Regions from separate parts of the Microbispora sp. NPDC088329 genome, predicted to be linked through region 2. Evidence: riboswitches for the same ligand, from Rfam matches in the RefSeq annotation. Region 2 holds a riboswitch; each other region holds the start of a gene.
The links. Region 2 has a riboswitch for S-adenosylmethionine ahead of AB0O28_RS34155 (hypothetical protein). Riboswitches for the same ligand answer to the same signal wherever they lie in the genome.
Positions count from the first base shown of each region.

Region 1: another riboswitch for S-adenosylmethionine. It lies ahead of AB0O28_RS28340 (aminotransferase class V-fold PLP-dependent enzyme); the one in region 2 lies ahead of AB0O28_RS34155 (hypothetical protein).
Region 3: another riboswitch for S-adenosylmethionine. It lies ahead of thrC (threonine synthase); the one in region 2 lies ahead of AB0O28_RS34155 (hypothetical protein).

Region 1 is NZ_JBFBIP010000018.1:17,984-21,250, reverse strand. It holds gene AB0O28_RS28340 (aminotransferase class V-fold PLP-dependent enzyme) at 1-1,234, opposite strand, end outside; SAM riboswitch class IV at 1,278-1,393, opposite strand; gene AB0O28_RS28335 (pentapeptide repeat-containing protein) at 1,454-2,131, opposite strand; gene AB0O28_RS28330 (cytochrome P450) at 2,200-3,267, shown strand, end outside.
Region 2 is NZ_JBFBIP010000026.1:45,384-48,650, reverse strand. It holds gene AB0O28_RS34165 (winged helix DNA-binding domain-containing protein) at 1-695, opposite strand, end outside; gene AB0O28_RS34160 (FMN-binding negative transcriptional regulator) at 798-1,409, opposite strand; SAM riboswitch class IV at 1,518-1,635, shown strand; gene AB0O28_RS34155 (hypothetical protein) at 1,902-2,741, shown strand; gene AB0O28_RS34150 (serine/threonine-protein kinase) at 2,797-3,267, shown strand, end outside.
Region 3 is NZ_JBFBIP010000013.1:22,778-26,044, reverse strand. It holds gene AB0O28_RS23390 (MoaD/ThiS family protein) at 1-146, opposite strand, end outside; gene thrC (threonine synthase) at 192-1,454, opposite strand; SAM riboswitch class I at 1,469-1,608, opposite strand; gene AB0O28_RS23380 (RNA polymerase sigma factor) at 1,748-2,299, opposite strand; gene AB0O28_RS23375 (trehalose-6-phosphate synthase) at 2,403-3,267, shown strand, end outside.

The DNA.
Region 1 (3,267 bases), on a different contig from region 2:
TCGAGGCGCGTACGGCGCTCACCGTGCCGTCCGCGCAGCCGCCGTCCTCCCCGCCACCGTGCTCTCCGCCGCCGAGGAGGTGACGGACGAACGGGTGGGCGCAGAACTTGCCGTCCCTGACGCCGACGCCCCACTCGGCCGACAGCGCCTCGGCGACCTCGCGGGCCGTGCGGCCCTCGACGGCGAACGACACGATGCCGACGCGCGGGTGGTCCTGACCCCACAGCGACAGCTCGCGTACGCCGGGGATCGCGGCGAGCCCGGCGCGCAGGCGGGCGAGCAGCCGCTCCTCCTCCCGCACCAGCGCGGCCCAGCCGGTCGCGGTCAGCGCGTCGCAGGAGGCGGCGAGCGCGATCGCGCCGAGCACGTTGGGGGTGCCGGCCTCGTGCCGTGTCTCGGGGTCGTCGCTCCACTCGGTGGTCTCGCCCACGGCCCGTACGGCTCCGCCGCCGCGCAGATACGGATCGGCCGCGGCGAGCCAGTCGGAGCGGCCCACGAGCACCCCGGCGCCGAACGGGGCGTAGAGCTTGTGGCCGGAGAACGCCACATAGTCGAGGTCGAGCGCGGCGAGGTTGAGCCCGCGGTGGGGGACGAACTGGGCCGCGTCCACGGCGATCCGCGCACCGTGCCGGTGGGCGATGTGGGCCAGCCCGGCGATCGGCCACAGCTCGCCCGTGACGTTGGAGGCGGCGGTCACGACGAGCAGGGCCGGGCCCTCGATCGCGGCCAGCGCCTCGTCGGCCGCCCGGATCGCCTCGCCGGGGAAGGCGGGCGGCGCGAGCCGTACGGCGTCGGGCCACGGTAGCAGCGAGGCGTGGTGCTCGGTCTCGAACACGACGACGGTGGTGCCCTCGGGGAGGCTGCGGGCCAGCAGGTTCATGGCGTCGGTCGTGTTGCGCACGAAGACCAGCGCGTCATCGGGGCGGGCGCCGACGAAGGCCCGCACGGTGTGCCTGGCCTGCTCATACCTGGCCGTCGTGAGCTGCGAGGCGTAGCCCGCACCCCGGTGGACGCTGGAGTAGGCCGGCAGCGCCGCCGCGACGGCGGCGTTCACCGGCTCGAGACAGGGCGCGCTCGCCGCGTAGTCGAGGTTCGCGTACGGCACGAGCCTGCCGCCCCTGACGGGCACCTCCAGGTCGGCGCCCACGACGGCGGGCAGGCGCACGGAGGCGACATCGGGCTCGGAGATGCGGTCGACGGGCTGCTGGACGAAGGTGAGTGCGGACAACGCCATGCCTCCTGGGGTCGGGGACCCCGGCCATGGCATCGGAAGGCGGAGCCCGCGCTTGCCCGGCACACCTCGTGCCAGGCCCGGTCCTCACCCGGGGCACCCCGCCGCGAGCGCGAGGGTTGCCGGCCAGCAAGCCGGGGCTTGACGCTGGCACTCATGACCTGGACGGCACTATAACCCGGCACCGCCCCCCGCCCGCAAGTGCGGACGACTCAGGCGAAGTCAGCCGTTGTCGACCGTGACACCGAGGATGTGGGCGAACATCGGCGCGAGTTCCATCAGCTGGACGCCGCTGATGGTCGCGCCGTGCAGCGCGTCGTAACCGTCGGAGATGCCCAGGGACACGGCGCCGCGCAGGTCGACCCGGGACATGCGCGCCTTGTCGAACCGCACCCGTTCCAGCGTGGAGCCGGGAAAGGAGACACCGGTCAGCGTGGCGCCCATGAAGTCCACGTCGCGCAGCGTGCACTCGACGAACGAGACCTCACGGAGCTCGGCCGCGCGGAGGTTGACCGAGTCGAGCTTGCACCGATGGAAGGCCACGTGGTTCATCGCGGCCCCGGGCAGCGCCGTACCGGCCGGGGAGCTCGAGATGATCTCCGCGTCCGTCCAGGTGGACTCGGTCAGGTCACCGCCCACCCAGCGCACGCCGCTCAGCCAGACGTCGGAGAACCGGGTGCGCCGATAACGGCCGCCGGTGAAGGTGACCGAGGTGAACGCCGATTCGATGAATCGGGCATTGGAAGCGTCGGCGTCGTCGAACTCCTGCCCGTCGAACAGGACCGTGTCGTAGTCGCCGCCCTGGGCGAGACGGCCCTCGAACGGCTCGAGGTGATCGGCGTAGGGCAACTCGGTGAGTTCGCGGGGCTCTCTGCGGTGCTGTTCGCGGGGCTTCGGCATCGTCTCAACCTAGGACATGACGAGGCCGTACTCCCAGCTCAGGTCTTCAATCCCTATTGTTGTCCATTGTGAAGTTTGATCCCTGGAATCCCGAGTTCGTGGCGTACCCCTATGACGTCTATCGCGACCTGCGCGACAACGATCCGGTCAGCTTCTTCGAGCCGACGGGACAGTGGCTGATCGCCCGCCACGCGGATGTGAACGCGCTGCTGCGCGACCGGCGCCTCGGCCGGTCCTACCTGCACGTGGGCACGCACGAGGCGTTCGGTCGCGAGCCGGAGCCGGAGTTCCAGGAGCCGTTCTGGCGGGTGATCCGGGCCGGCATGCTCGACGTGGAGCCCCCGGTGCACACGCGGCTGCGCCGCCTGGTGTCCAAGGCGTTCACGCCCAGGATGGTCGAGTCGCTGCGTCCCCGCGTACGGAAGATCGCGACCCAGCTGACCGAGGGACTGGTCGAGCGCGGCGGCGGCGACCTGCTGGCGGAGGTGGCCGAGCCGCTGCCCGTCACCGTGATCGCGGAGATGCTGGGCGTGCCCGAGGCCGATCGCCACCTGCTGCGCCCCTGGTCGGCCGACATCTGCGGGATGTACGAGCTGAACCCCTCACTGGAGGTCCAGCACACGGCCGTTCGCGCGGCGACGGAGTTCGCGGAGTATCTGCGCGAGCTGGCCAGGGCGCGCAGGCAGCGGCCGGGCGACGACATGATCTCGGCACTCGCGCAGGTGGTGGACGACGGCGACCGGCTCACCGAGGACGAGCTGATCGGCACCTGCGTGCTGCTGCTCAACGCCGGGCACGAGGCCACGGTCAACGCCACCGGCAGCGGATGGTGGGCGCTGTTCCGCAACCCCGGCGAGCTGGAGCGGCTGCGCGCCGACCCCGGCCTGATGCCGACGGCGGTCGAGGAGCTGCTGCGCTACGACACCCCGGCGCAGATGTTCGAGCGATGGGTGCTGGAGGACGTCGAGGTCGGCGGGGTGACGATCCCCCGGGGGGTGGAGGTCGCGCTGCTGTTCGGCTCGGCCAACCGTGACCCCGGGGTCTTCGCCGACCCGGACCGTCTCGACCTCGGCCGGGTGGACAATCCGCACATCTCGTTCGGCGCGGGCATCCACTTCTGCCTCGGCGCACCGCTC
Region 2 (3,267 bases):
CGGAACAGCCACGCGTCGAACATCCGGGGGGTGGCCGGGCCGTGGGCACCGAGGAACGCGCGGAGCACCCGCACGCCCCCTTCCTCCGGCGAAAGCGCCTCTCCCCGGCCGCCCGGCAGCCAGTCGGCGGGCCTGGTGAAGGTGACCCTGCCGTCACGCGGCGGGCCGTAACACAGCTCGCCGAGGAAGCTGAGCGGTTTGAGCAACGCGCCCCAGCCGGACGTGAGGGCTTCTCTCACGTGGGCGTCTCCGGTCGTCGCGATGACCGCCTCGACCAGTTCCTCCCTGGTCAGCACGCGGCCGGACAACGCGCGCGGCGCGGCGTCCACGACGGCCTCGATCTCCCGGGCGGACACCCCGTGGCCGCGCTGCCAGGACGCCTTCTCCCAGAATCCGAGCGACCCGAGAGCGGCGCGGTAGGCGGGAAACTCGTCCGCCGGGAGGAGGTGGAGCGTGCCGCGCATCGTCCAGGTCTTGACCAGCGTGCGGTCACGCCACAGAGCGTCCTCGATCTCCCCAGGGCGCGGGTTCGCGTGCCGTACGGCGACGGCCAGCGCCGCCGACGAGGCGACCTGCGCCTGCACCCCGCACAGCCGCCGGGCGATCGCCACCGCGTCGCCACCGCCAGCGGGCTCGACGAACTGCCGTCTCAGTCTCCAGGCGAGCACCTGCGCCCAGGTCGTCTCAGCAACCACGCCACACTTCTACACGCCGGGTACGACAAGTCGCGCGACCGCCGGGATGCGCGCGGGCCGGCGGACGAACCGTGGGAACCCGCGGACGCGACCCGGCGGACGTCAGCCCAGCCGGTGCAGGAGGTGGTCGCGGGCGGCGCGGTCGCCGGGGCCGCCCCGCTCCTCGAGGCGCTCCGCGACGTACCGGCGGTGGGCCTCGTCGACGTTCCCGCCATACTTGAACTTGCCGTTGATCTTCTGGATCGTCAGCCGGAGACCGCGGATGCCCGGCAGGCGCCGGTGGTGCTCCGCGGGGTCGGCGAGACCGTCGTCCAGCCGGGCGAGCTGGGCGCGCAGGATGCCGAGCTTCCCGTCGGGGTCGTCGACGATCTCCGCGTGACAGATCAGCTGGACGGCGGCGTAGTAGGTCGTGGGAACGCCGAGCCGGGGGTCCTCGTCCGTGCCGGGCAGTGCCTTCCACGCCCCCTCGACGTACGCCCAGTCGCCGGCCACGGCCATGACCACGGCCGGGTTCTCCTCGATCGCCCCCCAGACCGGGTTCGGCCGGGCGAGGTGCAGCAGGATCGTGGACGCGTCCGCGAGGAGGAACTGCGTCGGCACGACCACCGGCACGTCGCGGTCGCGCCCGGACGCGATGAGGTGGCCGAACTCGTTCGCGCGGACGAACGCCAGCGCCTCCTCGTCGTCGGCGGAGTCCCAGGGATGAATCAGCACACCCTCACTGTACGCACAGGCATCCTGCCTGCCTGCCTGGCCGTGTGTGCGATACACAACATCTTCACAGATGGACAAGTCCTCAACGATGTGCCAGCATCGGGGCCGGGTCACGAGGCCGATCGCGCCCCTGGACGATCGTCGGCCGGCAACCTCGCACATCCGCGCAAGGTGCCCTCCAGGGAAGACCTGGCCGCTGCCGGCCCGGCAGGGGCAAGCGCGGATCTCCCGCCCTCCGGCATGGGATCCCCGAACGACCGAGGAATCGCGTTGCCCGCATGCCGGAACGCCGCAGCCGCGACCCGACGGCGCCCCCGCACGCCCGGACGCCCCCGCACGCCCGGACGCCACGGACGCTCCGGGACGCCCCGTGCGGCCCGGGCGCTCGCGGGCCGGTGGCGTGGTCAGACGCGTCCTCACCCGTCCAGTGCAGCCGAACGACGGCCGCGAGGCCTCGCACCCCGGCTTCTCCGAATTCCCCGAGGACGATTCATGCTTGACGACCTGCAGTTCTTCCGCACCGCCAGGGCCCTTCGAGTCTCTCCCCTCCTGGTCGACGCCGCGGACCGGATCGACGCCGCCTTCCCCGACGAGCTGTGCAGGCAGCTCCTCCCTCGGCTCTCCCGGCTGGCGGGAACGGCCGACGACGGCAGGAACGAGGACCGCGTCCTGATGGCGCAGGACTGGCTGGCCCGCACCTGTCTCCCGGTCTGGTTGCGGGCCGCGGAGCTCGGGGATGACGCGTCACGGCTTCGCGGTCTCGCACCCCTTCGCGACGCCGAAGGCCGGGGGCGGATGGTGGAGATCGCCAAGGAGGTGGGCGCCCGGGTAGGGCTCGGCGCGCCCTGCAGGGCCGAGGGCTTCCGGCTCTTCAGCCTCGCCGCAGCCGCGGCCGGCCACGCGGAGAGCGGCACGAGCCCGTGGCGGCACGTGGAATCCGCCGACCCGGACTTCTACCGTACGGTGACCCGGGCGGCGCGCAACGCCGCCATGCGGGTGGCGCTGGCGGCGATCAGGCAGGCCGGGACGGGACCGAATTCCGGCGGCGCGAAGCCGGAGCGGCCCGACGCCGCCGCTTCCGGCGGCACCGCTTCCGGCGGCACCGCTTCCGGCGGCACCGTTTCCGGCTGCACCGTTTCCGGCTGCACCCCGGCCGAGCGGCGGAACGCTGCCGGCCGCGAGGAACGGGACCACGTCACGCGGGCCCGCGCCCGCGCCGCGCTCGAACCGGCCGTCGCGCTCCTGCAGCGCTCCGCGGTGGAGCTGTTCACCCACATGGCCGAGCCGCCCACCCGGGAGTGGCCGTACGAGGGCCGCACCCCCGCCGGCTGACCCGGAGCGCGGAAGGGCAGATCATCCGCCTGTCGTGATCTCTAAGATGCACTTCATGTCCGCAGGGAGCGACAGACGAGGCGGCCCTGCCTCCCCGACGCACGTCCGTCATCCGCTGACGGACGCGCTCGGTTTCGCGTGGGCCGTCGTCCCGGCCGTCTCGCTGGGCCTGCTCACCTGGCTGGTCCTCGGCTTCGCGGCGTACCGGACGAAGAGCCGGGTCACGGCCGTCGTCGCAGGCGGCCACCTGGCCGTGCTCGTGTTCCTCGTCTCGACCGCCGGGGTGCGGGACTTCCCGCAGGACGACTGGCGCAACCAGCTGGCGCTGTGGGTCTGGGTCCTCGGCGTCTGCGCGGGCGGCACCGTGCACGCTTTCGTCATACGCAAGCGGGTCTTCCCTCCCCGTGCCCTGCCCGGGGAGGAGGGCCCGGCCGGCGCCACCGCGGGCGAGGGGCGTCAGGTCGTGGCCGGGCCCAAGGGGATCGCGGTTCCGCTGAGTTACCTCTGGGCTCTCGTTCCGCTGCTC
Region 3 (3,267 bases), on a different contig from region 2:
TCGTCCAGGATGCGCCCGCCGATGCCGGGGTAGTCCGCGTCCAGCTTCTGCAGGACCTCGCGGAGCGTTCCCCCCTCTCCGCTCACCTCCGCGGCTCCGTTGGTGTACGTCCGGAGAATCGTCGGAATCCGTACGGAAACGCTCATTGTTCGCTCGCTTTCGTTGCTGCCGATGGGCCTTGTGAAACGCTTTCAGTTGGCGAATGCCGCACGGAACGCGTCGAGAGAGGGGCGGATGACGGCCGTGGGACGGGCGTGCTCGGCCACCGCGTCGAGCGTCTTGAGCCCGTCGCCGGTGTTCAGCACCACGGTCTCGGCGTCGGGGTCGAGGCGGCCCTCGCGCACCAGCTTGCGCAGCACGCCGACCGTGACGCCGCCCGCCGTCTCGGCGAAGACGCCCTCGGTCCTGGCCAGCAGGCGGATCGCCTCCACCACCTCCTGGTCGTTCACGTCCTCCACCGCGCCACCGGTCCGCCGGGCGATGTCGAGCACGTACGGCCCGTCCGCCGGGTTGCCGATCGCCAGGGACTTGGCGATGGTGTCGGGCCGCACCGGCTGCACCACGTCCTGCCCGGCCTTGAAGGCCCGGGAGACCGGCGAGCAGCCCTCGGCCTGGGCGCCGAAGATGCGGTAGGGCCGCTCCTCGACCAGCCCCAGCTTGATCAGCTCACGGAAGCCCTTGTCGATCTTGGTGAGCTGTGAGCCCGAGGCCACCGGGATGACGATCTGGTCGGGCAGCCGCCAGCCGAGCTGTTCGGCGATCTCGTACGCCAGCGTCTTGGAGCCCTCGGCGTAGTAAGGCCGGAGGTTGACGTTGACGAAGCCCCACTTCTCGCCCAGCTCGTCACCGATGAGCTCGGAGCAGAAGCGGTTCACCTCGTCGTAGGTGCCTTCGAGGGCGACCAGGCGGCCGCCGTACACCGCGGCCATGGTGACCTTGGCCGGCTCCAGGTCGGCGGGGATGAACACGCAGGAGTCCAGCCCGGCCCGGGCGGCCGCCGCACCCACCGCGCCGGCGAGGTTGCCGGTGGAGGAGCACGACAGGGTGTGGAAGCCGAAATTGCGCGCGGCCTCCAGCGCGATCGAGACGACCCGGTCCTTGAAGGAGTGCGTGGGGTTGCCGGAGTCGTCCTTGACGTGCAGCGACCGCAGCCCGAGCTCGGCCGCCAGCCTGTCGGCCTTCACGAGCTTGGTCCAGCCGGGCTGGAGGTTGGGCTTGGCCGCCACGTCGGCGGGGACGGGGAGCAGGGAGCGGTACCGCCAGATGTTCGCCGGGCCGGACTCGATGTCCTCCCGGCGGATCTCGCCGAACTCGTACGCCACCTCAAGTGGGCCGAAACACTCCGTACAGGCGAAGATCGGGCCGAGGTCATAGAGAGCGCCACACTCGCGGCACGAAAGACCGGTGGCGGGGCCGAACTCGACGGGGTTAGCGGCAGTGCTGGTGTGCGCCATGAAGCGAGGCCTTTCCCTCATCTTCGCTCGCGACCACCCTGGCCGCGAGCCGGAATTGGCACCTGTCCCGGCCGGGCCTCGTGGGCACGAGTACGACACCGGGGAGGTTGCCGGGGCTTCGCAGGGCCGGTCCCTCCACCCCTCTGGATGAGCATGTTCAGTTGTGAGACCTTCGCGAGAAGGTCCGTGAAGCGCCGCACCGTGCGGGCGAATCGCGCCGATCGCGGCACTAGCACTGTACCCCGGCGTCCCCTGTGTCCGTTCCGTCGTCTCAAATCATGAGACGATTTGTATCAGCCGTACGCCTCGCCAAGAGCGGTCTGCACGTACTTGCGTGCCTGGTGGATACGGGATTTGACCGTCCCGAGGGGGATCTTCAGCTGGTCGGCGACCTCCGCGTAGTCGAGCTGGCAGATGTCGCGCAGCACGAGCGCCTGAGCGAGGTCGGGCCGCTCGGCCTCAAGCGCCTCCATCGCGTCGAGCAGGTCGAGCCGCGACCCGGCGATGACGCTCACCCTCCGAGGATCGGGCCGCTGCTCGGGCAGCTCCTCCGCCTGCTCCGACGAGCGCCGCTTGAGCGTGCGGTAGGTGGTCCTCGCGCAGTTCACGGTCACGATGTGCAGCCAGGTGCTGAACTTGGCCCGCCCCTCGAACCTCGCGATGTTGCGCGCCACGGCGAGCAGCGTGTCCTGCGCGGCCTCCTCGGCGTCCTGCCGATACGGTAGAAGCCGCTCACAGTGCCGCAACACGTCGGGCTCGATGCGCCGCAGCAGTTCACCGAGCGCGCGATGGTCCCCCTGGGCAGCCGATCGGGCCAGGTCCTCGGTCGTGTCGTCCAGTGCCATGCCGTATTCAGCCCTCCCGCGATCGGTTGACATCCTATTGACGGAGGTCGGCTTTTATTAATCTTCCGGCATGCGCGCCCGCTCTGATCGAGGGAACCCCAAGATGAGCAGCACCGTTCTGATCGCGTCCAACCGGGGCCCGGTGTCCTTCACGCTGTCGGACGACGGCGGCCTGACCATGCGCAGGGGCGGGGGCGGGCTCGTCTCCGGCCTGTCCGAGGTGGTCAGGGACACCGACGTCCTGTGGGTCTGCGCGGCGCTGTCGGACGGCGACCGGGGCGCGGTGCGCCAGGCGCCCGGCGGGCGGCTCGACCGGGCCTTCGAGACGGGGCCGATCCGCATGCTGGACATCCCGCCCGCGGTCTTCCACCGGGCCTACAACGCCGTGGCCAACTCGACCCTCTGGTTCGTCAACCACCTGCTTTACAACACGCCCTTCGCCCCCGAGTTCGGCACGCGCTTCCGCCGGGAGTGGGAGTCGTACCGCACGTACAACGGCGCCTTCGCGCTGGCCCTGGCCGAGGAGGCGGCGCACCGCGCGCGTGTCATGGTGCAGGACTACCACCTGACGCTGACCCCGGCGATGCTCCGCGTGGAGCGGCCCGACCTGCGCATCGCCCACTTCTCGCACACGCCCTGGGCGCCACCCGAGTACTTCGCGCTGCTGCCCGGGGACGTCATGGCGGAGGTGCTGACCGGCATCCTCGGCGCCGATCACGCCGGGTTCCTCACCGCGCGCTGGGCCCGCGCCTTCATGGACTGCTGTGAGACGCTGCTCGGGGCCCGGGTGGACCGCGACGCCCGTACGGTGACGTTCGACGGGCGCACCACCCGGATCGGCGTCCACGCGCTCGGGGTGAACGGCGAGACGCTGCGGGCGCGGGCGGCCGAGCCGGACGTCGAGTCGCACATGACCGCGATCAGGGACCACGTCGGCGACCGCAAGCTGATCGTGCGCATCGACCGCA